DNA from 3 places in the Paenibacillus sp. JJ1683 genome. Region 3 is predicted to be linked to each of the others. Evidence: riboswitches for the same ligand, from Rfam matches in the RefSeq annotation. Region 3 holds a riboswitch; each other region holds the start of a gene.
What was found. Region 3 has a riboswitch for cobalamin ahead of cobJ (precorrin-3B C(17)-methyltransferase). Riboswitches for the same ligand answer to the same signal wherever they lie in the genome.

Region 1 (10,438 bases), 230 kb from region 3:
TGTCATATTCCGTACGTAAGCGATCCAACTCTCTCAGCACCTGTAGCTGATTAACCACATCGAGTGCCGTCGTCGGTTCATCCGCAATAACCACTGCTGGCCGCAGGCACATGGAAATGGCGATCATGACCCGTTGCAGCATCCCGCCACTCAACTGAAACGAATAACACTTCATTAGCTTGGCTGGATTGGGCAGATTCATATTTTCCAGAGCCGCTATAGCAAGATCACGCGCCTGTCGTTTACTTAATCCGGTATGCGTGCGGATCGTTTCCATAAACTGATCCCCAATCGTATATACTGGCGTAAAAGCCCTCATCGGATTTTGCATAATAAAAGCAATTGCCTTGCCCCGAATGCGGCGCATCTCCTCGGCTGGCATTCCATTCAACTCACGTCCGTTCAGACGGACACTGCCTTCCACATCCATCGTCTGGCGATCCAGTAGCTGGAGCAGCGCGTTACAGGTTACTGTTTTACCGCTACCACTCTCGCCGACAAGACCCAGAACCCGCCCCTTTTTCAGTTCAAAATGGATAGGTTCCAGCAGAGATACCGCCCCTGCATCAGTTTTGAGCTTTACCTGTAAGCCACTGACCTCCAGCACCTGCGTCTTGGCTGTGTCATCCATCGTTGTCCTCACTCCTGTTTTACTAACGTTTGGCAATTCCATATCGGTCGGACAACGCCTCTCCCAATATATTGAAGGCCATTACCACCACCAGAATCATGAAACCCGGATAAATCATTAATTCCGGATGACTGCGGATGTATCCCGTTCCCTCATGGATCATGGCTCCCCATTCAGGAGTCGGCGGCTGGATGCCTAGACCCAGGAATGACAACGCGGAGATATCCATGATCGCCCAGCCCATCTCCAGCGTTCCAATGACCACAAGCGGCCGCAGCACATTCGGAATGATGTGCCGCCGTATAATGGCCCCTGAGGAGGAGCCGCTAATCCTTGCGGCCGCTATAAAATTCTGCTCTTTCAGACTGACGACCATATTACGGCACATTCGGGCATAGTACACCCACTGCACCAGCATCAAGGCAAACAACACCTGCATGAGACCTGGCCCAAAAATACCGACAATGCCGAGCACAAGCACCAAGTTGGGAAACGCCATAATGCCTTCGCAAAACCGCATCAGTACACTATCGACCCAACCGCCCAAATAACCTGCAACTGATCCGATCACAACACCGATACTAAGCGAGGACAAGAAAATTAATGTCGCAAAGCCGAGCGAAATTCGCGCTCCATACAGCAGCCGGGATAGATTACACCGACCCAGATGGTCCGTTCCCAGCCAATACTCTTTTGAAGGGCCTTCCAGCTTATGCAGTAAATTGACTTTAACCGGATCATGGGGAGCCAGCCACGGAGCCAGCGCCATTATGATAAAAAGGGCTGCCAGCACGATAGAGCAAACCACGATTACCTTTTGACCTTTGAACATTTTACGCAACCTTATCATCACTGCTCTGCTCGTCCCTTCGAAGAAATTCGGGGGTCCATATACAAGTGCACCAGATCAACGAGCAAATTGCATACGATGAACAGGCATGCCGCCAAAAACACATAGCATTGTATGACGGGAATATCCCGGTTAAAAATGGCTTCCACGAAATAACGGCCAAACCCAGGCCATGAAAACACCTGCTCCACAATAATCGTTCCAGTCAGCAACTTGCCCAGGTTCATGCCCATACTTGTTATTAGCGGAGTAATGGCCATTTTGAGTATGTGCCTGAGCATAATCATACGCTCGCGTATTCCTCTGGTTCTGGCATACTGGACATACGTTTCCTGAAGCTGTTCCAGCACACTGGAGCGCAACAGGCGCGTATATAAAGCAATCAGAACCAGCGACAGAGTCAACGTCGGCAACACCAGATGCTGCCACGTTCCCCGACCCTCTACAGGTAGCCAGTCCAATCGTACAGAGAAAAAGAAGATTAACAAATATCCCAGCCAGAACTGGGGAATAGATGCCCCGAAATACGAAATCCCTCGACTCAGTATGTCGATCCAGCCATTTTTACGCATCGCCGCCAACACACCCAGCGGGATGCTCACCACGATGGATAATGACATGCTGCTTAAGGCCAGTTCAACAGTGGCAGGCAATCGAGCCTTCACCTCATCCCACACTGGCTTGTTGGTCAGATACGAAGTACCAAAGTCCAACCGACTGATTCTTTGAAGTGTATGCATATACTGTGTCAGCAATGGCTGATCCAGCCCGAACTCATGCCTCTTCTGCTCCAGAATTTCCGGGGTAGGATAAATATGAGCAGCCGTCAAATAAGCTTCAGCCGGATCAACCGGTGAAATATGAATGAGTGCAAAGGTAACGAGGGTGGCAAAGAGAACAATAGGAATGACCGCTACCATTCGCTTCCCGATATAGCTAATCATAAGTTGTCCTCCTATCCTGTAAATTAACGTTACCTTCCCGTTTCAGCTACTTCCCAATTTCAATTCCCTCAAATGGATTTTCATCCCTATTAGCTGGGAATACAAAGTTAGTAATCTTTTTCTGATACACTGCCGTCTTCTTAATATACGAAATAGGTACAATTGCAGATTGCTCCTGAAGTGTCTTCAAGATTGAGGCATACAGCTCCTGACGCTTAGTTTCGTCTGTCGATGAAAGTGCTTCGTGTACTTGCTGATCCAGATCCTTCTTCATCGGAAGGGCGCTCAGCACCTCAGAAATTCCGAAGCTCTTCTTGGCAATAACATTAATAAAGGAATGCGGATCATAAGGCGCACCGTAGTTGTACCAGAAATACAGATCAAACTGGTTGGATCTAAGCCGCTTGATTTGAACCGTCAGCTCCAGTCCGGTCAGATTCACTTTGACACCCAGCTCTCCCCATTCAGCCTGAATGGTTTCAGCCATCGCCTTTTGGATCGGATCGGTCTTATCGAAAATCAGCTCAAAATCCAGCTGTTGTCCATCTTTCTCCCGTACTGTGCCGCCTGCGGGCAGCTTCCAGCCAGCCTCATCCAACAATGCTTTGGATTTTTCCACATCATAGCCTATTGGCTGTAAGTCGACATTCGTATACGGGTAGTTTTTGGATAAAACCGTATCCGCTGTTTCCTCGAGCCCCGAGGTTACGCCTTCCACCATCGCCTGCTTGTTAAATCCATGCTGGAGTGCTAGACGTACCCGAAGGTCTGCCAGCTTGGGATTGGACGAGTTGAGCAACAGGCTTCTTGTGCCGACAGGCTCGGACAGCGTGGTAACATACTGATTCGTGTCGCGAAGCTGTTTGAAAGCATCCAGGCTAATAACACCTTCTCCATAAATCAGATCCAGGTCACCTTTTTCAAAGGCCATTACACGTGTTTCACCATCGGGAATAATTTTGACCGTAATTTTGTCCACCTTCGGTGCAGTACCCCAATAATTCGGGTTACGCTTAAAGGTTGCATACTCATCCTGCTTGTATTCATCCAGCATCCAAGGTCCTGTACCTACAGGTTTCTTAATTCCTTTGGACGTATCTCCATCATCCGGGAACCCGGCTTCACCCAAAAAACGGAACGGGCGAACGACAGACAGATCCTGAATAACTGGGTAGTATGGCTCTTTGAGCGTCATTCGGAACGTACTGTCATCTACAGCTTCAGTTTTGTCGAGAACGCCTACTATACCAAGCCAGCTATGCGTTTTCTCATTTTTCATAATAGCGTCAAAGTTCTTTTTCACAATCGCCGCATTAAATAGCGTTCCATCGGAAAATTTCACACCTTTACGCAGCTTAAACGTATATGTCTTGCCGTCCTTGGATATGGTCCAAGATTCAGCCAAAGCAGGCTCTAGCTTGCCTCCTTGCTTGTAGCTGACTAACGGCTCATAAATCATGGATTGTGCAAATAGCTGGGAAGGGTTGTATACGTGAGGATTCATTGTACCAATGTCCCGTGGCCACGATAGCGTGATCGACTTTTCATTGGCAGCTCCGTTAGTAGAGGTGGATGCAGGTGTGTTCTCCTGCTTCGCGCAGCCCAGAATAACGGATAATAAGAGGAGCGTCACCAACATAAAGGTGGCAGTCTTGCGGTGTCGAACGGACATCAATGTATTTCCCCTTTTCTATATATGTGATAATGATTATCATAATCATATTTAGAATAGGTACCACATTATATTTTGTCAACAATATTCGACAAGCAAAGCTCTTATTTATTTTGAATTTGTATAATATTAAATTTATGGATTAATCCGCCAACGTTTGAAATAGAGTACGTGTGTATTCATGCTTCACTAGTTTTTCATCCCAATCCTCAAATATTTCCACGATCTCTCCCTGAACCATGACGGCAATACGATCACAGAACGTACGGGTGGATTGAAGATCATGGGTGATGAAAAGATAGGACAACTGACGTTCGAACTGCATTCTTTTGAGCATGTTCAGCACGGAGGACTGGGTTATCGTATCCAGATTGGCGACGGATTCATCGAACAGGATGATTTCTGGTTCAACGGCCAACGCCCGAGCAATGCACACCCGCTGTTTTTGTCCACCGCTTAGCTGCGCAGGGTATTTTTTCAGACTGTCAGCCTCTAACCCTACCGATTCCAGTAAGGAAAGGCAGATATCCAGTGCCCTTACTTTTCGCTCAGGAAAATAGTTGCAGATCGGCTCCATCAGAATATCTCGAATGGTCATACGGGGATGCAGTGAGGAGGCCGAGTCCTGCGTGACTAACTGAATTCGTTTGTACAGATGAATATCTTTCATCCTTCCGGTATGTATGGGCTGCTGATCCAGCCAGATTTCCCCCGAGGTCAAGGACTCCAGCCCCAGGATACACTGCGCCAGCGTACTTTTACCACTTCCGCTTTCTCCAACCAGTCCAAGGCATTCTCCCTGTCGTAATTGCAAACTCACTTTCTTTATTGCCTGTTGCTCACCCCGTCTCGTGTTGAACCAGCCATTTCTTCGTCTGCGGACAGGATAAGCTTTGGTGACGTTCTTCAATTCCAATATCACGGTTGCATCCTTCCTTCCGGGGTCATCTCCAGTACTCGATCTGCTACGCGACTCATACCCTGGCGATCATGTGAAATTAACAAAATAGTGAGCTCGAAATCCTCTCTCAACTGTAAAAGCAATGACAGAACCTTGTCGCGGTTGATCACATCCAGCGCTGTAGTGGGCTCGTCGGCAATAAAGAGGCGCGGGCCGGAGCTTAACATTGCAGCCAGCAGCACCCTTTGGCACATACCTCCGCTTAGTTCAAAAGGATATGATGACAGAATATACTCAGGATCGGCAAAACCGACCTTGCGGAGCAGAGAACACAAATAAGCTTCCTGCCCTGGAGTAGTGTGGCCTCCAGCCAGCTCCGTGGCACGGTTCAGCATCTGTCGCATCCGTGACATTACGCCCTGTCGATGGGTCTGCTGTGATGCAGTGTGGGACGGGGCAAGATCAGCCTGGCCCTGCTCCTTCTGGGCGTGCATTTGGCGCCGCCTGTGCAGTCTAAGCGTATCCGTCAGCTGGGCGCGGACGGTACGGATCGGGTTCAGCCCGCTCAGCGATTGTTGAATGAGCAGGGCAATATCCTCACGGCGCAGTCTTTGCCAGCGCTGTTCATGGAACGGGATAATGTCTTCCCCGTTATAGTAGATGCACCCTTGCGTAACACCAACACTTGGGTCCAGCATACCCGCGATTGCGTGTGCGGTCAGACTCTTGCCACATCCACTTGGTCCAGTCAGAGCCACAATTTCCCCTGGGTAGACGGAAAAGTTCACATCTCGCAGTAGCGGATTGCTCTCGCTTCCGCTTGCTCCTGCACCTGTACGACTAATCTCCAAATGTTCCACGTGTAACAACGGTTTTTGTACGTAAGCTCGCTCTATCGTATCCTTCCACCCTATGACTGGTCGTTTTCCCACTATTTCGCCGCCCCCTTTTCTGAAAAATGATCACCCAGAAGCTGGCAGGCAAGCACAAACAGCATAATCGCCAAACCCGGAAAGATCATAACGTGCGGAGCCACCTGAAAATACGAGGTTGCATCATGCAGCATCACGCCCCACTCTGGCTTGGGCGGCTGTACACCCAGTCCAAGAAAGGAGAGTCCAGCGATCATTAACACCACGTGTCCAATATCCCATACCGCATATACCAATAATTGCGGCCATACTTGTGGCAATACATAACGTCTTAGTATGCGCACGTGTGAATTGCCGGACAAACGGGCATACCGTACATAGTCCTCCTGGCAGGCTTTTTGAACCAAACTACGGATATAGCGGACATAGCCCGCCCACCGTACCGCAATAATCGCTAAGGTCATGTTAACGAAACCCGGCCCCAAAATACCCACAATCGCCACCGTTAAAATAATATCGGGAAAAGCCAGTACACCATCAATTCCCCGCATAATCAGCTGATCCACACGTCCTCGCACATAACCAATGAGCAAGCCTGTGGGCAGACTAATACACAGCGTAGCTACCGTAATCGCACAAGCGATTAACACGCTTGTCCGAATTCCATAAATGAGCCGTGACAGCACATCCCGACCCAGATGATCCGTACCGAAAGGATATTTACGGCTGGGTGGTGCCAAACGGTTCAGAAGGTCCACATGCAGAGGATCATGCGGAGCGGCCCAGGGAGCCAGCAACCCAAGCAGCACGATCAGGCCAAACAGTGCGCCCCCTGCCAGCAAGCTTCCTCTAAAGGAAAGCCGTATCTTTTTCATTTTCAGCTTCCCCCTTAACGCAAACGCAGCCTTGGATCTATCACCGTCTGGACCACATCCACCAAACACTGAACACCTACAATTAAAAACGCGGCAAACATAACATATCCCTGAATCACTGGGTAATCACGCTGCGTAATTGCATCTATAAAATACTTTCCTAACCCTGGCCATGAAAAAATGGTTTCTACGATGACGTTACCTGCCAGCATAAATGATAGATTCGTACCTAACAGCGTGATCATAGGCAGAACGGCATGTTTAAATATCTCAAAAAAGAGAATATGCATACGTGAAAAACCGCGAGCCCTCGCTGCCTTCACAAAATTCCGGTCACTCAGCTCCAGCATCTGAGCACGCAATACACGGGCTTGCACCGTTCCCAATCCTGCACCAAGCGTCAGCGCTGGGAGTACTAAATGTGTCCAGTCCTCCCTTCCCATGGATGGGAGCCAGCCCAAGCGAACGGAAAATAGATAGATCAGCAGAAACCCAAGCCAAAAAGAAGGGATTGACGATCCCAGCAAAGCGAACAGCCTGCCCAGACGATCTAGTGGACCGCTGACTTTTAGCGAGGCAGCCAGTCCCATCCCAAGCGTAAGCACCGTCATGACGGCAAAGCCCGCCAAAGCTAGCTCCACCGTGGCGGGCAGTCTGCTCCATAGTTCGTTTAGCACTGACTCCTTGGACACAAACGAGGTTCCCCAATGTCCTGTGAACACATCCCTCAGCCAGTTCACATATTGAATATGAAGCGGCTCATTCAAGCCCAGTTCGTTTCGCAGCGCGGTTAGCGCCTCCCCAGAAGCAGGAACATTATGCGCGGTGAGCAAAATGAGAGCAGGGTCACCAGGGGCCAGCCTCATCAGTACAAAAGTCAGCGTAGATACAACGAATACAATGATGGGCAGCTGCGCCACACGTTCTAGTATAAAACGAATCATAGGATACGTTGCTCGTTATTCCGCAATATCGGATTGCGCTGTAATGTAGTAATACTCGATCGGATGCGGTGTAAAGCCCTTTACTCCTTTTTTCACACCAAACACATTGTCAGGGTGCACAATGAACGACTGCGGCAAATCTGTATTGATGATTTCCAGCGCTTGCAGTGTTACCGCATTACGCTGTGCGGTATCCTTCGCCAACTTCAGGCTGTGAAGAATATTCTCCAGCGGTTTGGAGGCATAACGGCTTACATTCGCTTCACTTGTAGAAGAGTAGAACATGTCCATAAAATACTGCGGCTCCCCTGTATGGGCCGTGAGCATGCTGTACATAGCAAAATCCCAATCATTTTTGGTCAATGCCTCGTCGATATTTTCCACCTTGCGAATCTTGACCTGGATTCCCTCATTCAGCAATTGGCTCTGAATCACCTCAGCCATGACGGATAGCTCTGGACGCTGAGGGAAGGTCAGCAGCGTAACCTCGAATGGCTTACCCTGCTTGGTCCACGTACCTTGGGCATCCTTCTGCCAGCCATCCTTCGTCAACAACTGCTCCGCCGTTCCGTCCAATGCTTTGCGCTCAATCTTACCGAAGGGAAGAATGCTCGGAAACGGGCTGCTTGCTTCCGTACCGAAGCCTCTCATGACGGCGCTCACAATGGATGCGCGCGGAATCAGACTGTCCACCACCTTACGGTTGGTTGCATCCTTGAACACAGGTGATTCCATGTTGTACACAATCATATGGGTGCGCAAGGATGGAGCCGACAGCACTTGTAGCTTGTCGTTCTTTTTTAATACCTCTGCGTTATCTACCGGAATATCCGTCGCTACATCCACCTCACCAGATTGCAACGCCATCAGGCGCGAATTACCGTCCGTAATGAATTTCATCATCGCTTCGGCCAAGCGCGCCTTTTCGCCCCAGTATCCGTCATAACGCTCGACGACCAAGGATTGATCCTTGTTGAAGGCTTTGATTTTAAAAGCACCTGTCATTGCAGGGTAGCTTTGCTCATCTTTCATGGATGCCACATCCAGTACAATCGTTGACGGATCAGCCAAATTGGATACCAGCGCTGCATTCGGCTGGTTTGTCGTAATTTTCAGCGTCAGCGGACCAGTTACATCAATGGACTTCACATCCAGTAAATCCTTCGCCAGATGGCTTTTTTCGATTGAGCGCAGCAAAGATGCTTTTACACTTACTGCATCCATGCTCTTTCCATTATGAAACGTGACCTTATCCTGCACGCTGAACGACCACACATTAGGACTATCATGCTTCCACTCCTTGGCTAGCCAAGCCACAGGCTCCAGCTTTTCATTCAAACGAATGAGTGTCTCACCGGCACCGGAACGCATCACATCCCAGCTATTGTCTCCATGCGGATCGACGCCTGACGGTTTCCACGTATACGCCATCACCAGCTTTTTATCTGCTTGAGTCTGTTGTGCAGACGTGTTCTCACCCTTGCCCGAGCTATCCTCTGTCTTCGTGGCTGCGCCACATCCCGAAAGAGTCATAACTGCCATCAGCAGCAGCAATCCTGTACATATGAACCATGAACGCCTATTACGATTGCCTATCATCCCACATTTCCCCCTCTATCTTGTAAAATCGTATAAACCTAACACAAAACGCGAAAAAGCATTCCCGACCACCTGATCAGCAGTCAGAAATGCTTTCATTATAAAATGTCAAAACTCACCTCAAAGCCAGCTCCAAAAACATAGAAGGGATCAGATCGGTTTCAGACATTCCGTATGCAGCACGCCTAACCACCTCCCCAGCATCCCGTGGGTCTGACAGTGATGTCAAAACAGGCAGGTCTCCTGACTCCAAGCGTATCTTTCAGGCCTTCCCGGTTCCTCACAGTTCCAGTGGCTTGTTCTGAAAGCTCCAGCAGTACCCTGCTGATGCCTGTATACAGTGGCGGGTCCGTGTCGGAATCTACCGAACTTCCCTTTTAAGTGAACACGCTCAACAACTATCTACATCGTCTCTACGAAACTTCGTATATAGAGTTGTCCGGCTCACACCTGTTTTCTTCCTTTATTCCTTTTTATTACGATTTAGGATTATCTTATTTTGTTGCTACTGGCTTGTCAACAAATGTTGCGTAATAATTTAAATTTGAATGATATAGTGTGAATCAAGACCAAGGCTATTCATTGCTTGCGCGCAATTGAAGGTTGTCTTTAACGTTGCGTGCACGCAATTCACGTGTTAAAATTAGGTATAGAGATAACCACCGTATCCGTATACTAAAAAGAGCCTTCGCCGCTCCAACGGCAAAGACTCTTAGGACTTGAATGGCTGTGGATCACCACCACGGCGCGCTGCATAACTGAATGTTAATGCGAACGAAACCCACCATTAGGGGCCAACCTAATTACGCGGTGGGTTTTCGCTTGTTCCGAAATTTCCGACGCAGCCAGCGATAAAGCTTACGAATACTAAACACCAGGCTTAGTAACGTAACCATCCAACGCAGCACATCATAGCACGACACAAGGTTGACCATCGGCTTCACCCCCTTTCGGGAAGCTGCGCCGTGGTCCGAAAACATCCACCACTATCCAAAGTCCTTAAGGTAGATTATACCATGCCTCTTCCTACCACTCTAGCAAATTCCTCTAGTAGATAAACCAACCTAAGAGTGCAACTGGAAAACGCACCAAACTAAGCTCCCCATTTCGTCCCGCAGCTTTATCTATATGTCTCCAGACAGCAAAGGGG
Region 2 (10,438 bases), 2.0 Mb from region 3:
TTAAATTAATTTCTGCCGGGCTGCCTGCCCCTTCCATAAGCACAATATCATAGGTATCGCGCAGCCGATTTAGCGCATCCATAACGGTGTGCTTGGCTTGTGGCAAAAAATCCTTTCGGTAATCGGAAGCGCTCATATAGGCATAAGGTACACCGTGTACAACAATTTGTGAGTGCATATCCTTGACCGGCTTAATCAGAATCGGATTCATGTCGGTCGTCGCCTCAATACCACAAGCTTCGGCCTGTACTCCCTGTGCACGTCCAATTTCCTTGCCGTCCTCGGTAACATAAGAGTTTAACGCCATATTTTGTGACTTAAACGGTGCGGGACGGTAGCCGTCCTGCAGAAAGATCCGGCACAGCGCGGTCGTCACCACGCTTTTACCCACATCCGACGCTGTTCCTTGAAGCATTAATATAGCTGCCGGGTTCGTGCGGGACGGTTCGAAAGTTGACAATTGCCTCTTCCCCTTTAACGAATTCATTTCAAATTTGATCACAACCCGTACAAAATGACAATAAACAGCAACAAAACAGTCTCCAGCAATTCGTTCAAAGCTCCGTATATATCTCCCGTAAGTCCCCCAAGACGGCGATTAATACGGTTTGCTGTAAAGGTTCCAACTCCGTAAGCCAAGAGCGGAAGCAACGCAAAGCCTATCCAGATTGGAAGGCTTTCAGAATACGAAAGGAGCGTCTGTAAGTGTGATCCTGCTAACGACAGGTTTCCTGATCCCTCTGTTGCTGTAGCTGGTCCTGCAAGTATATACTGGCCTGCGGCAGCACCTAGAGTCACGACTACAGCCCAAAATACGGCCAGTCCGGCACGTCCACCACTCATATCAGCAAAACGCGCAGCCAGTCCATCATCGTTACGGGCTTTAGGCCAGCGCTTCATTGCATGTACCATAAACCAGCGGCTCCAAACCATCGGAAGCAACAACAAGCCGGACACATTTTGTTCAACCAGCACGGTATACAGCAAAGCAGCCTTGAGCATGAGTAGCAGCACACAAGCAATAACCCCCATTGCTCCTACACGGCTATCTTTCATAATCTCCAGCATCCGTTCACGGGACCGGTAGCTGAATAAGGCATCCGCAGCATCCATCCACCCGTCCAGATGCAGTCCGCCCGTCAACCAGACCCAGACTGCAAGGGTAAGAATCGCACACGGCAGCGGTGGCAGCACCATAGCCGTAAGCGCCGCAATGCCCCAGACGATAATACCAATAATGACTCCAACCAGCGGATAATAGCTTGCACTGCGTTTCAGCAGCTCCGGGGAAAAATCCAGCTCCGCCTTGACCGGTAGACGGGTTAAAAATTGAAAAGCCGCAGCAATAGCCTGACGTTCGCGGCTCATAGCTTATATTCCAACTGTTTAAGTTCTACGGGAATGCCCGCCGTCACTAAAAAAACTTCGCCACAAACACGGGCTATCCGCTGATTCATAATCCCGCTCAAATCCCGGTACAGCCTTCCAAGCGGATATTCTGGTACAATACCGTCACCGACCTCGTTGGTTACGATGACGAGCGATCCCGGATACTGCTCCACAGCTGCCGCCAGTTCATCCATGGCGGCTCTGGCCGCAGCTTCGCCGTCCTCACCTGCGGCCAGCAGCACGTTCGACAGCCAAAGGGTCAGGCAGTCGACCAGCACCATAGGCGCAGGCTGCGACGCTTGATCGTCGCCAAGCCGCCGCAGCAGCTCCGGCAGCGCCTGCGCTTCCTCCAGCGTCTGCCAGTCATACCCAACAGAATCGCGCTGGAGCCGATGAAGAGCGATGCGCTCCTTCATCTCCACGTCATAGGCTTGGGCCGTTGCAATATAGCAGGCGCGCGGAGCGCGCGCCATGCATAATTGCTCGGCAAAGCCGCTTTTTCCGCTGCGTGCCCCGCCGGTCACGAGCGCCTTCATCGCTGCGCGGCTCCCTGACCGTCCGATACGCCTGCATCGGCAAAGGTCGCCATTTCGCGCATAATGCGGCACGCCGCATCAATCAGGTGCAAGCTCAGCGCACCGCCCGTGCCCTCACCGAGCCGCATGTCCAGATGGAGCATGGGCTCCAGCTTAAGCTGGCGGAGCACTGCCGCGTGTCCACGCTCGTCCGAGGCGTGCGAAGCAAGCATGTACGCCGCGCTCGCAGGCGCAAGCGCGCGTGCAGCAAGGGCTGCCGCGCCGGAAATAAAGCCGTCCAGCACCACTGGACAGCGATGCGCGGCTGCGCCGAGGATGACGCCTGCCAGAGCGGCAATCTCCAGACCGCCGACCTTGGTCAGCACGTCCAGCGCGTCATTGGCATCCGGTTGATTCACATCCAATGCGCGGCAGACAACGGCTATTTTACGGGTAAGCCCCGCCACATCTACCCCCGTTCCCCGGCCCACGATCACTTCCGGATCAAGTCCGGTGAGCGCACATACAACCGCAGCGCTGGCTGTCGTATTCCCGATGCCTAGCTCTCCGGTAACGAATAGCCGTGTGCCACCTTTAACCGCTTCTGCTACGGCTTCAGCTCCGGCCAAAACCGCTTGTTCCGCTTCCGTACGCAGCATGGCTGGCCCTTTAGCCATATTCGAAGTGCCCATACGCACCTTACGATTCACCAAATCCGGGTGAGCAACGTCCGCATTCACGCCAACATCTATTACCTGGACATCAGCGCCTGCATGACGTGCCAGCACATTAATTGCTGCGCCGCCTGACAGCATGTTATACAGCATTTGCTGCGTAACCTCAGCTGGAAAGGCGCTAACTCCCTCTTCACATACCCCATGATCCGCAGCCATGACCATCACCGTTTTACGATCAAATTCAGGCTTGTCCACGCCAGTAATTCCTGCTAGCTGGATGGCCAAGCTCTCCAGCTTTCCAAGACTTCCAGGTGGCTTTGTTAATTGGTCCAAATGTGCTGACGCTGCCGAAGCCGCCACTCCATCCGGCTGGGCTATGCTATCGATCAGCTGACGCAGCTTGTCGTTCATCCCTTCCACTCCCTGCTCTTTTTAGTATGTTTACAATCTCCTATTGATCTGCTGTAGACGCAGCGCTTCTGCGCAGCAAGAGCTGCGGCACACCGCTATCGGGATGCGGAAGCATCACAGGCTCCACACCATATACACGCCGAATCCGGTCCTCTGTTAGCAAATCCGATGAACTACCCAATCCTTCAACCATTCCATCCTTAAGTACAAGCAAATTATCGCAAAATTGTGCCGCCAAATTAAGATCATGCAGGACAGCAATGATCGTCACGCCCGTTTCTTGGCGCCATTCTGCCAACAACTCCATAAATTCAAGCTGATAGCGCAAATCCAGATAGGTAGTAGGTTCGTCCAGCAGCAATACCTGTGGTTCCTGCACCATCACCTTTGCCAAAGCTACGCGCTGTCGCTGTCCCCCACTCAAGCGGTCCAATGTTCTGTCGGCCAGTGAAGTTAGACTCAATCGCGCTAGGACCCGATCCGTAATCGCCTCCACATCAACTCCCTTTTCCCTGCCTAGCCAGTCCTGATGAGGAAACCGCCCCATTTCTATAACTTCCCTGACGGTGTATCTCACTGGAGGAATGCCCTCCTGCTGGAGTACGGCTACAAGTCGGGAAAGCTCTTTTCTGCTGTAGCTATCGATCTTTTTACCATAGATATGAACACTTCCAGAGGTCGGCTGGTCTACACCAGAAAGCAGATGCAGCAACGTGGATTTACCACTCCCATTCGGACCAATGATCCCCCACCAAGCTCCTTCGTCTACGTTCCAGCTAACATTCTTTAGCACATGGAAATCCCCATAAGCACGGCTCAGGCCCGCTACCTCTAATGCTCGAGCACGCACCTTTAGTAATTCACTTGGTTCGGTCACAGCAGATCCCCCCTGCGCAGCTTCTTGTTCCGGTACAGGAGATATGCGAAGAACGGTGCTCCCACAAAGGCTGTCATCACGCCCAAAGGAATTTCCGTCGGGGCTAACAGCGTACGAGCTGCCGTATCTGCCCAAGCCATAAAAATAGCTCCACCCAGTGCAGACAACGGAACGATCATCCGGTAATCAGGACCTGTCACCAGACGAATGATATGTGGTACAACGAGTCCGACAAAGCCAATGACTCCGCATACTGAGACAGCGGCAGCTGTCAGCAAGGTAGATATGATCAGGACAGATAGCTTCGTCGCATCTACATGAACCCCCATATGAGCCGCTTGACGTTCACCCAAAGCCAGAATATTCAGCACCCGTGCCCGGTTCCATAGAAACACCAGCCCAACGATCACGTAAGGTAAAAGAATTCCCGTATATGACCAACCTCGCAGACTAAGACTTCCTAACGTCCAGTACAATATTTCATTGACTGTTTCCTTCGACATGGCTGTCAGAAAAGAAACAATGGCTCCCCCAAAAAATTGCATCACCACACCTGATAAAATGAGGCTTTGGGTCGGAATTTTCCCACCTTCACGCGCCAACGTCAACACCATCCACAGCGTCAGCATGCCGGTTATAAATGCGACTAGCGGAAGGGTCCATATACCCACAAATGAAAATTGAAGCCCCCAATAAATCAGCACTGCCGCTCCTACCGAAGCTCCCGAAGACACTCCCAGTGTATACGGATCAGCCAAAGGATTACGCAGCACACCCTGAAATCCGGCTCCCGCCAGCGCCAGCGCTGCTCCAACCAACATTCCCAGTAACACCCGTGGCAGTCTGACCTTCAAAATAATCTGCTCTGCAGATGTATTCCAATCCGGTGTAAACGTATCACCTAACCACGGTAGGTGGTTGATCAAAATACCTGTGATCTGGCTGACCGGAAGACTGACCGAGCCGATGCCAAGACAGAGCAGCAGCGTCAGCAGCAGCAAGACAAGACCAGTCCCCCCAAAACCGATCAGTCTACGATTCATTTGAAAATTTCAGGGTACACGCCCTTGGCTACTTCCTTGAGTCCTTCTGTTACGCGTGGACCTGGACGGCTAATCAAATTATCATCCACGGCAAATACACGATTGTTACGAACAGCCGATATTTGATCCCATCCACTACGAGCTTTTATGATATCGCCGAGGGACTGGCCTGTTTTGTCATCCTTCACACTTTTGCTGTATAAAATCACGTCAGGGTTGGCAGCTATAATATTTTCCTCACTGATTTGGTACCAGCCCTTCTGCGTGGCACCCACGTTTTCGCCGCCCGTCAATGTGATCAGTTCGTCCATAAACTCGCCTTTACCCACTGTCCAGCCTGGTGAAAATTCGACGTATACCCGTAGCTTCTGCCCTTTGCCGATATTTTTAACTCCTTCTTTCACTTCCGCTACATCTGCTCTCATCTTGTCGGTCACCGCTCTCGCTTCTTTCTGATGATCGGTGATTTTCCCATACAATTCGATGTTAGCTATGACATCTTCAACGGTCTTCGGTTCCGTTTTAAAAATCATAATTCCCATGTCACGCAGCTTAGTCGTAGCCTGTTCACTAAGTGAAATTCCTGCAAAAACGACATCAGGGTTCGCAGCAATGATCGCCTCTTCGTTCGGTTTCATAATACCGCCCACTTTAGGCTTTTTCGTAGCTGCCTCCGGGTAATCAGAGTAGTCGGATACACCAACAATTTCCTTATCCAATCCGATAGCGAACAACGCCTCGGTTTCTGCCGGGGAGACGGAAACGATCTTGTCCGGTGCCTTTTTAAATGTAAATTCCTGTCCTGTTGCATCCTTAACCGTTAGCGGGTAAACCGTTTTGCCCGGAGGCTCTTGTGCGGTTACGGTCTGTCCCGGCTGCTGTGAAGAAGCTTGGCCCTCTTTATTTTCTACATTTTTTCCATTCGCGCCACATGCACTCAGCACAACTGCCAATATCAGCGCCAATAGACCTGTTGTCCATACCTTTATTTTTTTGCCTGCCATGATTTGCACCCCTTCATACAAAAATCGTTAAGAGCGTTACTTGAACATCATCCGATATTTTCCTCATTCCAGCCTTCTTTTCCTATCAAAAACCCCCGCATCCTCATATCAGGATACAGGGGTCACGTTAGCACAGATCGTGCGCAGGCGGGCAGCTTCTTTCCGCATGGACAGTCACTGCGAACACGTCATCCTTTCCTCGAAGGATTATGGTGACAGGCGGACGGGCAGGTATCCTGACTTATGGAAGAGGCATGCCCTGATATTCTTTCACATGCTTGGCGGCACATGTAACAGGGCTAATGAGCATGTTTCCATTTACAGTGGCGGGACCGCGTCGGACTCACACCGACTTCCCTTTTAACAGCGCAATGAAGAAAAGCAAGTTCCCTCACACGGCGCCGACCTCGTCTGCTGGATATTTGATGTAGTGTAGTCAAGCCGTTCTTTTACTTGATGATTATAGGTTAAAAAGAGTTAGCTTACAACCCAAACAGCTGCTTGATTCGCCACAACTACCCTAGTGAAAAAGCAATTTTGCTATACAATTGTGCAGTCCTGCCAGCCTTAACTGAAACCTAATCGCTTCTCCCGGTTTTGGATTCAGACTCCAAAAATCATGACCTGGTATCAGCATACAAACCAATTGGCGAATTACTCCACCATGCGTGACAACCAAAACAGAGGGCGGTGCAGCATTCGACTCTATTGGCTGAACCTCCAAAGCAATGCGCCACGCAAACAGAGAGTCACGGAATTCGCGCAGACGGTTCACAAAATGTACCCAGGACTCTCCTCCAGGCGGGGTGATTCGCTGTGGCTCATCAATCCAAGCGCGATACAACGCCACATCCTTAAGCATGTCATACGTTTTTCCATCCCACTCGCCAAAGTGAAGTTCTCGCAGACGTGGCTCCATGATAGGAGGCATAGCAGATAGGGAACGTTCAGTCGTCAATGCTGACTCCGGCAAAATGATCTGCAAGGTCTGGCGACATCGCATCAAGTCACTGCAATAGATTTGAGCAAAGGACTGGCCCTGTAATTTTTCCCGTAAAGGCTTTAATTCCTGCTCTGCTCCAGACAGCAAACTCAAATCGGCATGTCCCAGATATCGACGTTCCTTATTCCATAAGGTTGTGCCATGACGAACTAGCACGAGCTCCATGTCCCACTGCAGATCTTCTTTAGCATCATTCGGCTCACTATCCTGTTGTGGGTTCGGACTTAGTGCACATTCTCGCACTCTTTTCCCTTCTGTATTTTGTTTCAAAATAATGTCACTCCTCACCGCATCCATACCAAGGCAAAACACCCCGCAGCTCCCAACAAACACAACCCTACAAACATAGTGGATACGGCGAACATCAGCCCGATGGTATGCCGGATATCCTTCGACTCCAGTGGTCGTATCTCTTCGCCCATATATGCTCGAAACGAGCGTATGCCATGATACACGTTATAGCCACCAAGACGAATCCCCAAGGCACCTGCCACCGCTGATTCGGGAAAGCCGCTGTTTGGACTGGGGTGCAGACGCGCATCCTGCTTGACTGTGCGCCAGCTTCTTGCAGCATCCAGCCGATACAACCACGCCGCTATCACAAGCATAACTGCTGTCAGGCGAGCCGGAATGTAGTTAGCTACATCGTCCAGACGTGCCGAGGCCCAGCCTAAATGCAGGTACTTTTCATTTTTGTAGCCAACCATTGAGTCGAGCGTATTTACGGCACGATATGCCAGTGCCAAGGGGGCTCCTCCGATCAGGGCATAAAAAAGCGGGGAAATAATGGCGTCCACGATATTTTCAGCGACTGTTTCGACGGTACCGCGTACAATTTCAGGCTCGTCAAGCTGCTGCGTATCCCTCCCGACAATCATGCCTAGCTCCCGACGTGCCACAGTCAGGTCATTCGCCTGCAACGCTCGGTATACGGCCATCCCTGCGTCCTTTAGTCCTTTGGAAGCAATTGTGGTTGCAACCAGAACAATTTCTACGACGACAGACAACCATGGGTGAATCCAGGCAAGTACACGCAACAGCCCCCAGGCAAACACAAAGGAGCCTCCTGCCACAATAAGTGGAAGCAGCATGCCCGCACGTTTCAGTCCCTGGTCACTGCGGACCTTACGACGAATCGCTTTTTCCAATGCTGAAATGGCATGTCCCATCCCGATGACTGGATGCGGCAACCATCTCGGATCGCCGATTAGCCTGTCCAGCAAATAGGCTGCCATTATGATCAAGCTAACTATCACGCCCCTGCTCCTCCTCCAGCACTTCACTGAGTGCGGACAGCAGCATATTATTGGCTTCGGCGTCCTTGACTGCAATTCGAAAATGGCTCGCCGACAGCCCAGGATACATAGCACAGCTACGTATAAGAATCCCACGTTGTCCAAGCGCCTGCTGAATAGCCGATGAACTCCACGTTCCCGGCGCCCTTGCTAGCACATAATTGGCTTCGCCGGGAACGACACCGCAGCCCCATTCCGCCAAAGCAGTCAGCAAGCGGCTGCGTTCCGTCGCAATCAGTTCCTGTGTGCGGCGCTCATAAGCTTGCCCACTTCTCAGACACGCCTCTCCAGCCAGCAACGCCAATCCATTAACACTCCAGGTCACCTGTTTGGCCGTCATTTGCCGGATATAGTCCGGATGAGCAATCGCATAGCCCAATCGCAAGCCAGGAATGGCATAAAATTTGGTCATCGATCGGATCAAAATCACATGAGGATAGCGATCCAGCACAGGCAATAATGAGACTTGCCGTTCCAGTGGGATAAAATCAATAAAGGCCTCATCCACCACCAGCACGGTACCCGTTCTGCCAGCCGCCTCTGCCAGTTCATATAGCTCCTGCTCACCATATTGCACACCGTTCGGATTATTCGGTTGCCCAAGGAACAATACATCTACCTGCTCCATGAGCTGAAGGATGTCCTCCACGTCTGCCTTCCATTGAAGCGAAGCCTTCCCGTATACCCGGTGGATCTCGGCTCCAAATTTGCCAGCCAGCTCGGCATATTCCGAAAAACACGGCTCCACTGTGCCCACACGCTTGGGAGCCAGGCCCAATAGCAGCAGCGCCATGCTTTCAGCCGCGCCGTTACCGATGCTCAGCGACTCCGGTGGAACGTGCAGCCGCCGTGCCAGCATATTTTTAAAGTGGCGATGCCCAGGGTCAGGATAGCGAATCACCGTGTCCAATGAGCTTTGCAGTGCCTCAAGCACCTCCGGTGGCGGACCAAGCGGATTAATATTTGCACTAAAATCCACAAAATCCGCCGCAGCTCCGCCAAATGTCGCGGCAGCTGTTTCCCTGTCCCCGCCATGACCGTAAACCTCTATCATTGCCTCATATCCTTTCCGCCCGTTTTCAATCATTTAGCTCCATTATGAGGCTGCTTTTTGCGTCCCGTCAATGCAAATGAGCTTTTGTACATGGCTCACTTGGGTTACAATAGGGGGAGGCACACATAAAATACACAGTTTGTATATACGGAGGAATGGACATGCTGTTCATCGACAACCAGGGCATACACGATCCAGCCATTAATCTTGCTATTGAGGAATACGCACTCAAGCATCTACCGCTGGACGACAGCTATCTGCTATTTTACATTAATCAGCCTTCTATTATTATAGGCAAGCATCAAAACACCGTTGAAGAAATCAATGCTGAGTTTGTGAGAGACAACAATATTCAAGTCGTTCGTCGCCTGTCCGGCGGCGGAGCTGTATATCATGATCTCGGTAACTTAAATTTCAGCTTCATTACCAAGGATAACGGGGAGTCCTTTCATAATTTCCTCAAATTTACGCAACCTGTGATTGACGCCCTCCGCCAAATGGGAGTAGAAGCCGAAATGACAGGACGCAACGATCTGCAAGTCGGAGAACGTAAAATTTCAGGAAATGCTCAATTTGCCACACGTGGACGTATGTTCAGCCATGGTACATTGATGTTCAACCTGAATCTGGACAATGTGGCTGCATCACTGCATGCCAATCCCGAAAAATTTAAATCCAAAAGCACAAAATCCGTCCGTAGCCGCGTGGCTAACATCAGCGAACTGATGGACCGTGAGATGACCATAGAACAATTTCGCGAGGAACTGCTGCGGTCCATCTTTGGCTCAGAATTGGATCAGGTGCCTCAATATAAGCTCACCGATGCGGATTGGGCTAAAATCCATGAAATTTCCAAAGAACGCTATCAATCGTGGGATTGGAACTATGGTCTATCCCCTGAGAGCAATATCAAGCACACACGTAAATTCCCGGTCGGTATTATAGATATCCGCATGGATCTGAAGGAAGGCTACATCCGTGATATTAAAATCTACGGGGATTTCTTCGGTGTAGGTGATGTCGCTGATATTGAAAATATCCTGCGTGGCAAGCGTTATGATGAAGGTGAGGTCCGTCAAGCCTTATCCTCTCTCGATTTGAAGCATTACTTTGGTAATATTGAGCTGGACGACTTTGTTGGACTTGTATTTCTGGAAGACTAAGCGTTAC
Region 3 (10,438 bases):
TGGCGGATGGACTGTTGGCGGGTGATGGTCAGGTCACCGGCATTATGCCCACCCTGTTATTCGATGCAGAGATCATTCATCGGGGAGTTACCGAGTTTATTGAGGTAGCAAGCATGCATGAACGTAAAGCGGCGATGAGCGAGATGGCCGATGCGTTTATAGCCCTTCCGGGAGGCTTGGGAACCTTTGAGGAGCTGTTCGAGGTATTGTGCTGGGCGCAAATCGGTATACATCGCAAGCCCATTGGGCTGCTGAATGTGAATGGATATTTTGACCCGTTGGTAGAAATGGTACGTCATAGCGTGCAGGAAGGGTTTACCGGAGCTGATCATCCAGCGCTACTGAGTATATCTGCGGACCCGGATGAACTGCTGCATATGTTGAAAAATAAAGCAGATAACTTGAAATAAAGCTTTTTTCGTGCTTGCACAACTGATTGAGGCAAGGTTATGATAAGACCCATAATCAAATAGCGGACAGACAAGGTGCCTTTGCGGTTGAGCAAAGGGTAACAGGGAATCGGGTGCAAGTCCCGAGCGGTCCCGCCACTGTAAGGAAGAGGGTTCTTTTAAATGGTCACTCGTACAAAACGGGGAAGACGAGAGAATCCGTTGATGCCAAGCCAGGAGACCTACCTTGATCTGTATGCACCATTAACCTTCGCGGAGAGGATGGGTGTACGAAATCAGGAAATCAGGCACACGTTGCTTTTTCCATGTTGGTTACAGGTTTGCGTGGATATGAACGTGCAGCAGCGTTTGAAGCGTAAACAAAACAGATGGAAAACAACGGCAGATAGGAGGAAGACAAGAACTGTCTTCTTACGCTGTTTCGTCTGGTAAGAGAGATACGTACATAGGAACCCCATCCGGGCAGGATGGGGTTTTTTTGAGTTAAAGGATGCCACAAATTATTGAAATAGATAGTATAGCTGCCCTGAAAAGGATGATAGGAGGAGCACGATGAGCCCATTAGGAAAATTGCTGGTGATTGGATTTGGACCAGGAGATATGGAACATATCACAAAACGGGCGTTGGATGCGCTGGCCGAAAGTGAGGTCATTATCGGCTACAATACCTACGTTGATTTGATTCGTCCGTTGTTGAACGGACAGGAGATTGTACGCACAGGGATGACAGAAGAAGTGAGCCGTGCGCAGGAGGCGGTTCGCCAAGCAGAGATGGGTAAGAAGGTAGCCGTCATTTCCAGTGGAGATGCTGGGGTCTATGGCATGGCAGGGCTGGTGTACGAAGTGCTGATGCAAAAAGGCTGGCGTCGCGAGGACGGGGTTGAGGTAGAAGTTGTGCCGGGGATCTCGGCTATTCAATCCTGTGCTTCGTTGTTGGGAGCGCCGGTTATGCATGATGCTTGCACAATCAGTCTGAGTGATCATCTGACCCCGTGGGAAACGATCGTGAAGCGTGTAGAAGCTGCGGCTTCGGCTGATTTTGTGATTGCCTTATACAACCCGCGTAGTGGTCGACGTACCCGCCAGATTGTGGAGACGCAGTCCATTTTGCTCCGTTACCGTGATCCGCAAACTCCAGTTGGACTGGTGAAGAGTGCTTATCGTGAACGTCAGCAGGTTATTGTAACGACGCTGGAAGATATGCTGAACCATGATATCGGGATGCTGACGACCGTAATCATCGGCAATTCCTCGACGACAGTGTATGACGGGTTAATCGTGACTCCGCGCGGCTATCAGCGTAAATACACGCTGGACGCGACCGAGCAAGTGCTCAAACCGCATCAGCGGCTTCGCACGGAAGCGGAGCCGTGGTCGCTGGGCGCGCAAGAGGATCGCGCGCTGGATACACCGCAGGGAGGTGGAGCTCTGACTGCGCCTACCGGGCCTTCCGCGAGCGGCGCTGCGGTTGCCACGCAGGTACGCCCGCAAGCGATGGCTGCCGTGCAGGCTGCGCCTGCGAAGCAGACTGAGGCATCACCAGCATCGCTGGCAGCAGAGGCGCTAAGCCGCCTTGCTGTCGGCGGCAAGCTTCCGGGCGAAGCCAACGCTCGCTGGAGCGGGCAAGCGCCTGCTGCCCAGAGCGCCGTCGGAACGGCAACGGTGGCTACGACTGGGAAGGCGTCAGGCGGCTTTGGTAAGCCTGCGCTGTTTGAGGTGGGGGTTTCCCCTGGCGTGGGAAACAAGAAGTTCACTGCTCGGCAGATGGCATTGCTCGCCGAGGTAGCGGGTGATGATGGCGAGCTGGAATACACGCCAGATCATCAGATCGTGCTGCGCGTGCCGTGCGCAGACCCCGAGGAACTGGTCGGACGGCTTCGGGATGAACGATTCATTGTCATGCCGATCGGCGATGTGTTTAAGGTGAAGGCCTGCGACTTCTGCAATATGGAGAAAGATGATGCGGTGCCTGTGGCTGAGCATCTACAGGTTGTACTTGGCGGATTACAGGCACCCAAGGAAACGAGTATTGCTTTGAATGGATGCGGCATGGCTTGCTATGGAGCGGTGCTGGAGGATATCGGCATCGTCTATCGCAAGGGAGGATACGATCTTTTCCTTGGTGGCAAAAAATTTGGCCGAAATGCTCATGCCGCTCAGCCCGTAGCGGAAGGAATTCCGGGTGATCAGATTACGGATATCGTGGAGAACATTATTGCTGAATATAAGGAAAAAGGGCATCCGAACGAGCGTTTTCATAAATTCTTCAAACGTGTAGGCATCGTTGCGGGTTTCCGGCATGAAGATGCACCAGCAACAGTAGAAGTGAACGCGGTTTGTGGTGATTAAGTGGGTTGGTAGGCTTGATGAACAGGATACAAGCATATATATAAAATAGGGCGTCATGTAGGCTATCCCTATCAATGAGGAGGAAAACACAGCAGTGGATGCAATATTGTTGGTTGGACATGGAAGTCGGGACCCAGAGGGTAATCAGGAACTACTGGAATTTGCGCAAGCGGTGGCAGATCGGGCGCCAGGTACGTGTGTAGAAACCTGTTTTCTGGAGTTGGCACGCCCAAGTATTGCCGAAGGAGTACAGGCGTGTGTGGACAAAGGGGCGACACGTGTCGTTTTTATTCCGATTATTTTGTTCGCAGCAGTGCATGCCAAAATTGATATTCCGAAGGCAATCGACCGGGCAAAGGCAAAATACCCGCAGGTGGAATTTGTATACGGACGTCCGATTGGCGTTCACGAAAAAATCGTTAGCATACTGCTAAACCGCTTGAAAGAGGCACGCCCTGTTGCAGTTCCAGCAGGGATGAATAGCGCTGTAGAGGCATCTACCGAGGTATCTGACGAAGAAACAGCGGTACTTGTATTAGGACGCGGAAGCAGCGATCCAGATGCGAACAGTGACTTTTTCAAAATCACTCGTATGCTGTGGGAGAAGCTTTCTTATACGTGGGTAGAAAGCAGCTTTATCGGTGTGACGCAGCCTTCTTTTCCCGATGGCCTAGAGCGTTGTGTACGATTGGGGGCCAAAAAGATTATCGTGCTTCCGTATTTTCTATTCACGGGTGTGCTGATTAAGCGCATTGGAGAAATGACTCAGGAATTCGCCGAGGCTCACCCTGCATTACAAGTGGAAATGGGCGGATATTTTGGCTTCCATCCTCAATTAGTTGAGCTGGTGCTGGAGCGAGCTAACGAAGGCCTGTTCGGCAAGGTTACGGCTAATTGCGATAACTGCCAGTTCCGTCTGGAAGCGCAGGAGCATCACCATCATCACCACGACCATGATCACGACCATGACCACGATCACCATCACGACCATGATCATGACCATCACCACCATCATGCACATGAGCATGATCACCATCACGAGCACCATACACACAGCCACGCTCACGATCATGCGCATGTCCATGCTCACAGCCATAATGACCATGATCACGATCATTCACATGCGCCGTCTGTAGTGAACGTAACCGGGCAGGTGAATGGCTCATGATTTTCATGCTATGCGGAACGAGCGATGCAAGGGAATTGGCGCTGCAAATCCGTGACACCGGCTTTAACGTATTAACTTCGGTCGTAACCGAAAGCGCGGCGGCCAGCTTGTCCGAAGCAGGGCTGGACGTACGTACAGGCCGAATGACAGCCAATGAAATGGGTGCAATGATTCGGGAGAAGGGGATACAGGCCGTTGTTGATGCCAGTCATCCTTTTGCAGAAGAAGCACATGCGAATGCGATGACAGCTGCTCGCGAGTCTGGAGTTCCTTATATTCGCTACGAGCGGACGGGACTGGTGTATGACAATCATCCATTGCTCCATATTGTGTCTTCTTATGAAGAGGCCGCATTAATTGCTAAGCAACTCAAAGGCTCTGTCATGCTTACGACGGGCAGTAAGACGCTCGGCACATTCACCAAGCATCTACTCGGAGACCCGGAGATTCGTCTGGTTGCACGTATGTTGCCGCGCCTCGACAATATGGAGAAATGCGGCGAACTGGGGATGGAGCAAAAAAATATTATTGCCATGCAGGGGCCCTTTTCCCGTGAGATGAACGAAGCATTGTACAAGCACTTTGGTACAACCGTGATGGTCACCAAGGAAAGCGGACGCACGGGAGCAGTGGATGAGAAGGTTCAATCTGCTCTGGATCTGGGTATTCACGTCATTTTGATTTCCAGACCGGAAGTAGAGTTTGGTACGGTATTTGATCATTTCGACGGAGTAATTGATACATTGCGCACAGCAACAGGGAAGATTTCCATTTGAGTTGGTTCAAGTCCCTACGGGTTCAGTTAATCCATAACGACTGCTGGCATGTATCTAAAATATAGTCATCTTAAAATGCGTGTTTTAATAGAAATATCTGTTGTTTTAATACACGAGCAGTTATTTTTCCTAAACTAATTTTCCATAAGGGAGTGGGTCGATACCATGGACTTTAAAACAGACTTTAAACCGCTAACGGTACAGCCGCAGGAGATTGAGGGTAAAAGCTTCGCGATGATTACAGAAGAATTGGGAGAGCATCCATTTACAGCTGAACAATATCCTGTCGTACAGCGTGTCATTCATGCATCTGCTGATTTTGAGTTGGGCCGCAGCATGGTATTTCATCCAAAAGCCATTGAAGCCGGAATTGCAGCTATTCGCGCAGGACAGCCGGTGGTGGCAGATGTGCAGATGATTCAGGCGGGGTTGAGCAAGGATCGCATCCGTCAATTTGGCGGGGATGTTCATGTGTACATATCTGACCCGGACGTGATGGAAGAAGCCAAAAGGCTGAACACGACACGTGCCATTATTTCGATGCGCAAAGCGATTCAGGCGGGCGAAGGTGGAATCTATGCGATTGGTAATGCGCCGACAGCGTTGCTGGAGTTGATTCGTCTGGTGAAAGAAGGAGCGGCTAAGCCTGGACTAGTGATTGGTATGCCCGTAGGTTTTGTATCGGCGGCTGAATCCAAGGACGAGCTACGCAAGCTGGATATTCCGTTCATTACGAATATTGGACGCAAGGGCGGCAGCACGATTGTCGTAGCAGCATTGAATGCAATCTCCTTAATGGCTGCCCGCTAGATGCGGTTGTCCGTTTGCTGTATCATGAAATGAATTAGAGCATGATCAGCAGAAGAGGTTAAGGAGGAATTGGCATGGAAAAGGAAGCGGCGTCCGCCGACAGGCCCAAACGGATGAAAAGTGGTGAAGCTCCCGCGCCGGACAAGCCGATGCGGTCAGGCTTTACGACGGGGGCCTGTGCGGCTGCAGTAGCCAAAGGAGCGGTACAACTGCTCATTACGGGCATAGCGCCGAAGGAAGCGGTGATATCGCTGCCCGCGGGCTTCGATCATGCATTTGAACTGATCGAGCCTGTGTTGGATGCGGACGAAGCTTCCTGCACGACGATCAAGGACGGTGGCGATGACCCGGATGCCACGCATCAGGCGAGAATTAGCGCCTCTGTTAGCTGGCGCGAGGAGCCGGGCATTGAGCTGGACGGCGGTATCGGCGTCGGGCGGGTAACGAAGCCCGGTCTGCCTGTGCCTGTCGGACAAGCCGCGATCAATCCGGTGCCGCGCAGGATGATTACGGAGGCCGTATCTGGCGTGCTTGAGGAGCATGGATCGGCCAAGGGTGTCCGGGTCGTTATCAGTGTGCCGGACGGCGAGGAAATCGCCAAGAAAACGCTGAACGGGCGACTTGGCATTCTTGGCGGTATTTCCATACTGGGCACACGCGGTGTAGTCGTTCCGTTCTCCACGTCTGCTTATAAAGCCAGCGTGGTGCAGGCTATATCGGTTGCACAAGCGATGAACTGCGAGGAAATTGTCCTGACCACAGGCGGCAGCAGTGAAAAATATGCAATGCAAATGTACGATCAGCTGACGGAAGAAGCCTTTATTCAGATGGGCGACTTTGTCGGCTTTGCAGTCAAGCATGGCAAACGATTGGGAATGAAGAAGATTATTCTCGTCGGTATGCCCGGCAAGCTGTCGAAGGTTGCTCAGGGTGTCATGATGGTTCACTCCAAGAGCGCTCCGGTGGATTTTGGATTTTTGGCCCAGGTTGCGCGTGAGGCAGGTGTGGATGAGTCGCTTGCAACGGCAGTAGCCGAGGCGAATACAGCTACGCAGGTGGCGGATATGATGACCGAAGCGAATGCGCTGAGCTTTTTTGAAAAGTTATGTACCTATGGGTGTCAGCATTGTCTGGAGCATGCAGGTGGTGGAATCACCGTGGAAATGGTACTGATAACGCTGAAAGGGAACGTGCTGGGGAGGGCGAGAGTCGGTGAGTAGAGTAATTCGTGTCATTGGTATCGGTGAAAATGGAGCGGCAGGTCTGTCGCAGGAGACGCTGGAACAAATTGAGCGTGCCGACCTGTTGGTGGGTGGTGAGCGCCAGCTAGCCTTTTTCGAGGCAGCCGCAGGAGAAAAACGAACATTAAAGAGCGGCTTATCCGCCGTGGTGGAAGAATTGGGACGGTTGCGTGAGCACAAGGATATTGTCGTGCTTGCGTCAGGCGATCCGCTTTTTTTTGGAATTGCAGGCTATTTGTCTGCCAAGCTGGGGGCTGAGCACCTGGATATTTTACCACATCTCAGCTCGGTTCAACTGGCATTTGCGCGTCTTGGTGAAAGCTGGCAGGATGCGGTGCTGGAAAGTGTGCATGGTCGTCCAATGACCGGACTAGCGCAGCGGATCGATGGACAGAACAAGGTCGCGCTGCTAACGGACGACCGGAATGACCCGGCCGCAGTCGCTGCCTATTTACTGCATTATGGCATGACGGAATATGATGCCTTTGTCGGCGAGCATTTGGGAGGACCGGATGAGGCGTATCGGCATTATACGCTGGAAGAGATGGCGCAGGGAACCTTCCAACCCCTGAACGTGGTTGTTTTGCGTCGCCGTAAGGGAGAAGACGTGCCAGCAATTCGCCGGGGATTTGGCTTCGAGGATGCGGAATTTCACCAGCGCAAGCCGGAAAAAGGGCTGATCACGAAGCGTGAAGTGCGCGTATTTAGCTTGTCCGAGCTGCGATTGACCGAGCGAAGCATCGTATGGGATATCGGCGCAGGCTCCGGTTCTGTAGCTGTGGAATGTGCGCGGCTGGCCAAGTACGGGCAAGTGTTTGCCATTGAGAAGAATGAAGGCGATCTGGCCAATGTGGAAGCGAATAAGGTCAAATTCCGCACTGATTTTCCAGTGATCCATGCCAAAGCGCCTGCCGGATTGGACGAGCTGCCAGACCCGGATGCCGTATTTATCGGCGGGAGCGGAGGAGAACTGGCAGAACTGATTCGTCTGTGCGCTTCCCGTCTGCGTAAGGATGGGCGAATTGTAGTGAATGCTGCAACCATTGAGACGCTGCATGACGGTATGAAGGCGATGCAAGCCGCAGGACTCGAAACTTCGGTGACGTTACTGCAAACAGCGCGTAGCAAGCCGATTTTAAATATGACTCGTTTTGACGGACTCAATCCGATATATGTCATCACAGGACAGCCGCCGGTAGACGTGGCTGACGGAGCAGCAGGGGAGTAAGCTGGTAAATCAAGAGGGGGAGAGACAGCATGAATACGGCGGCAGTAGGAACACTTTACGGCGTAGGCGTGGGGCCGGGTGATCCCGAGCTGATCACGGTCAAGGCGTACCGGATGATTCAGGAATGTGAAGTTGTGGCATATCCGAAGAAGCGCCGGGGAGGCAAATCGTATGCTCACGAGATTGTGGAATTATACGTTAACCCGGAGGAAAAGGAGATGTTGGGACTCATTTTTCCAATGACCAAAGACCCGGTTGTACTGGAGCGGGAGTGGAACAAAACGGTAGTTGCTTGCTGGGAAGCTCTGAGTCAGGGCAAGGATGTAGCCTTTGTCACAGAGGGAGACCCTAATCTGTACAGTACCTTTATTCACTTGGCGCGTCTTATGAAGGATCTTCATCCCGAGGTGCCGATTGTATCTATTCCGGGCATCTCTTCTGTATTGGGAGCAGCGGCAGCCCTGGAATTGCCTTTGGCAGACGGAGACCAACAGGTAGGTATTATTCCGGCTACGGAGGATCGGGCAGCGATGAAGCGGGCGATTGAGAATCACGATACAGTCGTATTTATCAAGGTCGCCAAGGTACTGGATTTGATTTTGGATGTGCTGGACGAGCTCAATCTTGGCGATCGTGCCTCTGTCATTACCAAAGTCACGTCTCCTTATGAAATGGTATGGCACAACGCCCGTGAGCTGCGCGGACAGGAGCTTGAATATTTGAGTTTAATGGTGGTGAGCAAATGACGTTGGAGCCAAAGGTATATATCGTAGGAGCAGGCCCTGGTGACCCGGAGTTGATTACGGTCAAAGGCTCCCGGATTCTACGTACGGCAGATGTGGTGTTGTACACTGATTCACTAGTGAACGATGAGCTGATTGCTACGGCTAAGCCCGAGGCACAGGTACTGCAAAGCTCAGGCATGGATTTGGAGCGGCAGGTCGAGATTATGAGCGAGGCTGTGCAGGCTGGGCGCAGTGTAGCCCGTGTACATACAGGTGATCCGGCAGTATACGGTGCGATTTTGGAGCAAATGGTGCTGCTGAAGCAGCGCGGAGTAGCCTACGAAATCGTACCGGGCGTCAGCTCGGTCTTTGCTTCTGCGGCCGTGCTGGGTGCAGAGCTAACCGTGCCTGACTTGACGCAGACGGTCATTCTGACGCGTGCCGAAGGCCGTACACCTGTACCGGATCGTGAAAAGCTGCGTGATCTGGCATCCCATCACTGTACAGTGGCGCTGTTCCTCAGTGCAACGCTGGCGAAGAAGGTAGTCGTTGAATTTTTGGCGGCTGGCTGGAGCGAAGACACGCCTGTAGCCGTTGTGCAGCGCGCAACTTGGCCAGACCAAAAAATCGTGCGCACGACGCTTGCCCAATTGCCAGCCGATCTGCGTGCAGCAGGCATTACGATGCATGCCATGATTTTGGCAGGGTGGGCGCTCGACCCGGGGTTAGTGGACAAGGACGCACATCGTTCCAAGCTGTATGACAAGTCGTTCACCCACGGCTACCGAAAGGGAGTGAAGCCTGGTGAGTAATCCATTTGCCGCTGTGGCGATCACGAAGCATGGAGTCGAGATGGTCCGCAATTTGGGAGCCAGCTTTCCGGGTACGGATGTGTATTACATGTCCAAGTTTGAGCGTGGAGACGAGCAGGAGCGTGGCATTCAATTGTTCGAAGGTTCGGTCAAACTGATTTTGCCGGATTTATTCAAACAATATAACGGTATTATTTTATTTATTTCCCTCGGTGCGGTGGTTCGTATGATTGCACCGATTTTGGTGGATAAAAAGGTAGACCCAGCCGTGGTCGTCATTGATGATCGCGGAGAACATGTCATTAGCGTACTGTCTGGGCATTTGGGCGGCGCAAATGAATTGACCCGTCATGTAGCCGCTGTACTGGGGGCACGTGCGGTAATCACGACTGCATCGGACGTGCAGGGCACGATTCCAGTGGATATGTTGGGTCGGGAATTGGGTTGGGTGGTCGATAGCTTCGACAAGGCCACGCCTGTGAGCGCCGCTGTTGTGAACGAGGAGCCCGTTGTACTCATACAAGAGACAGGCGAACGGAACTGGTGGCGTTATGACAAGCCAGTACCTGCACATATCAAGGTATTTGCCTCAATGGCGGAAGCGGTACAAGAATCGTTCAACGCCGCGTTGGTCGTAAGTGACCGTTTGTTAGAGCCTGAGGAAGAGGAGAGGTTTCTTTCTAATGGCGTGCTGTATCGTCCTAAAAGCTTGGTGCTTGGCATTGGCTGCAATCGGGGAACTGCATTGGAGGAACTGGAGGCTGGGGTGCTGAACACCTTGCAAGAGCTGCGTTTGTCTGTCAAAAGCGTACGGAATATTGCTACGATTGACCTGAAAAAGGATGAAGAGGGCTTGCTCGCCCTCTGCGCCAAATACGGCTGGGAGCTGGTGACGTACACTCCGTCAGAGCTGAACACG

Region 1: another riboswitch for cobalamin. It lies ahead of ACUC6J_RS24095 (ABC transporter substrate-binding protein); the one in region 3 lies ahead of cobJ (precorrin-3B C(17)-methyltransferase).
Region 2: another riboswitch for cobalamin. It lies ahead of ACUC6J_RS06740 (ABC transporter substrate-binding protein); the one in region 3 lies ahead of cobJ (precorrin-3B C(17)-methyltransferase).

The regions. Positions count from the first base shown of each region.
Region 1 is NZ_CM129820.1:5,575,568-5,586,005, forward strand. Features, by position in the region: gene ACUC6J_RS24055 (ABC transporter ATP-binding protein) at 1-631, opposite strand, end outside; gene nikC (nickel ABC transporter permease subunit NikC) at 654-1,481, opposite strand; gene nikB (nickel ABC transporter permease subunit NikB) at 1,481-2,425, opposite strand; gene nikA (nickel ABC transporter substrate-binding protein) at 2,472-4,097, opposite strand; gene ACUC6J_RS24075 (ABC transporter ATP-binding protein) at 4,240-5,019, opposite strand; gene ACUC6J_RS24080 (ATP-binding cassette domain-containing protein) at 5,016-5,930, opposite strand; gene nikC (nickel transporter permease) at 5,930-6,745, opposite strand; gene nikB (nickel ABC transporter permease) at 6,760-7,689, opposite strand; gene ACUC6J_RS24095 (ABC transporter substrate-binding protein) at 7,705-9,288, opposite strand; cobalamin riboswitch at 9,505-9,709, opposite strand; gene ACUC6J_RS24100 (hypothetical protein) at 10,092-10,223, opposite strand.
Region 2 is NZ_CM129820.1:1,577,126-1,587,563, reverse strand. Features, by position in the region: gene ACUC6J_RS06770 (cobyric acid synthase) at 1-460, opposite strand, end outside; gene cobS (adenosylcobinamide-GDP ribazoletransferase) at 499-1,368, opposite strand; gene cobU (bifunctional adenosylcobinamide kinase/adenosylcobinamide-phosphate guanylyltransferase) at 1,365-1,925, opposite strand; gene cobT (nicotinate-nucleotide--dimethylbenzimidazole phosphoribosyltransferase) at 1,922-2,992, opposite strand; gene ACUC6J_RS06750 (ABC transporter ATP-binding protein) at 3,033-3,869, opposite strand; gene ACUC6J_RS06745 (FecCD family ABC transporter permease) at 3,866-4,912, opposite strand; gene ACUC6J_RS06740 (ABC transporter substrate-binding protein) at 4,909-5,916, opposite strand; cobalamin riboswitch at 6,126-6,341, opposite strand; gene ACUC6J_RS06735 (histidine phosphatase family protein) at 6,437-7,189, opposite strand; gene cbiB (adenosylcobinamide-phosphate synthase CbiB) at 7,204-8,175, opposite strand; gene cobD (threonine-phosphate decarboxylase CobD) at 8,165-9,268, opposite strand; gene ACUC6J_RS06720 (lipoate--protein ligase) at 9,430-10,431, shown strand.
Region 3 is NZ_CM129820.1:5,342,494-5,352,931, reverse strand. Features, by position in the region: gene ACUC6J_RS23060 (LOG family protein) at 1-410, shown strand, start outside; cobalamin riboswitch at 468-653, shown strand; gene cobJ (precorrin-3B C(17)-methyltransferase) at 963-2,759, shown strand; gene ACUC6J_RS23050 (sirohydrochlorin chelatase) at 2,854-3,927, shown strand; gene cobK (precorrin-6A reductase) at 3,924-4,703, shown strand; gene ACUC6J_RS23040 (precorrin-8X methylmutase) at 4,869-5,513, shown strand; gene ACUC6J_RS23035 (cobalt-precorrin-5B (C(1))-methyltransferase) at 5,588-6,733, shown strand; gene cbiE (precorrin-6y C5,15-methyltransferase (decarboxylating) subunit CbiE) at 6,726-7,982, shown strand; gene cobI (precorrin-2 C(20)-methyltransferase) at 8,012-8,728, shown strand; gene cobM (precorrin-4 C(11)-methyltransferase) at 8,725-9,519, shown strand; gene ACUC6J_RS23015 (cobalt-precorrin 5A hydrolase) at 9,512-10,438, shown strand, end outside.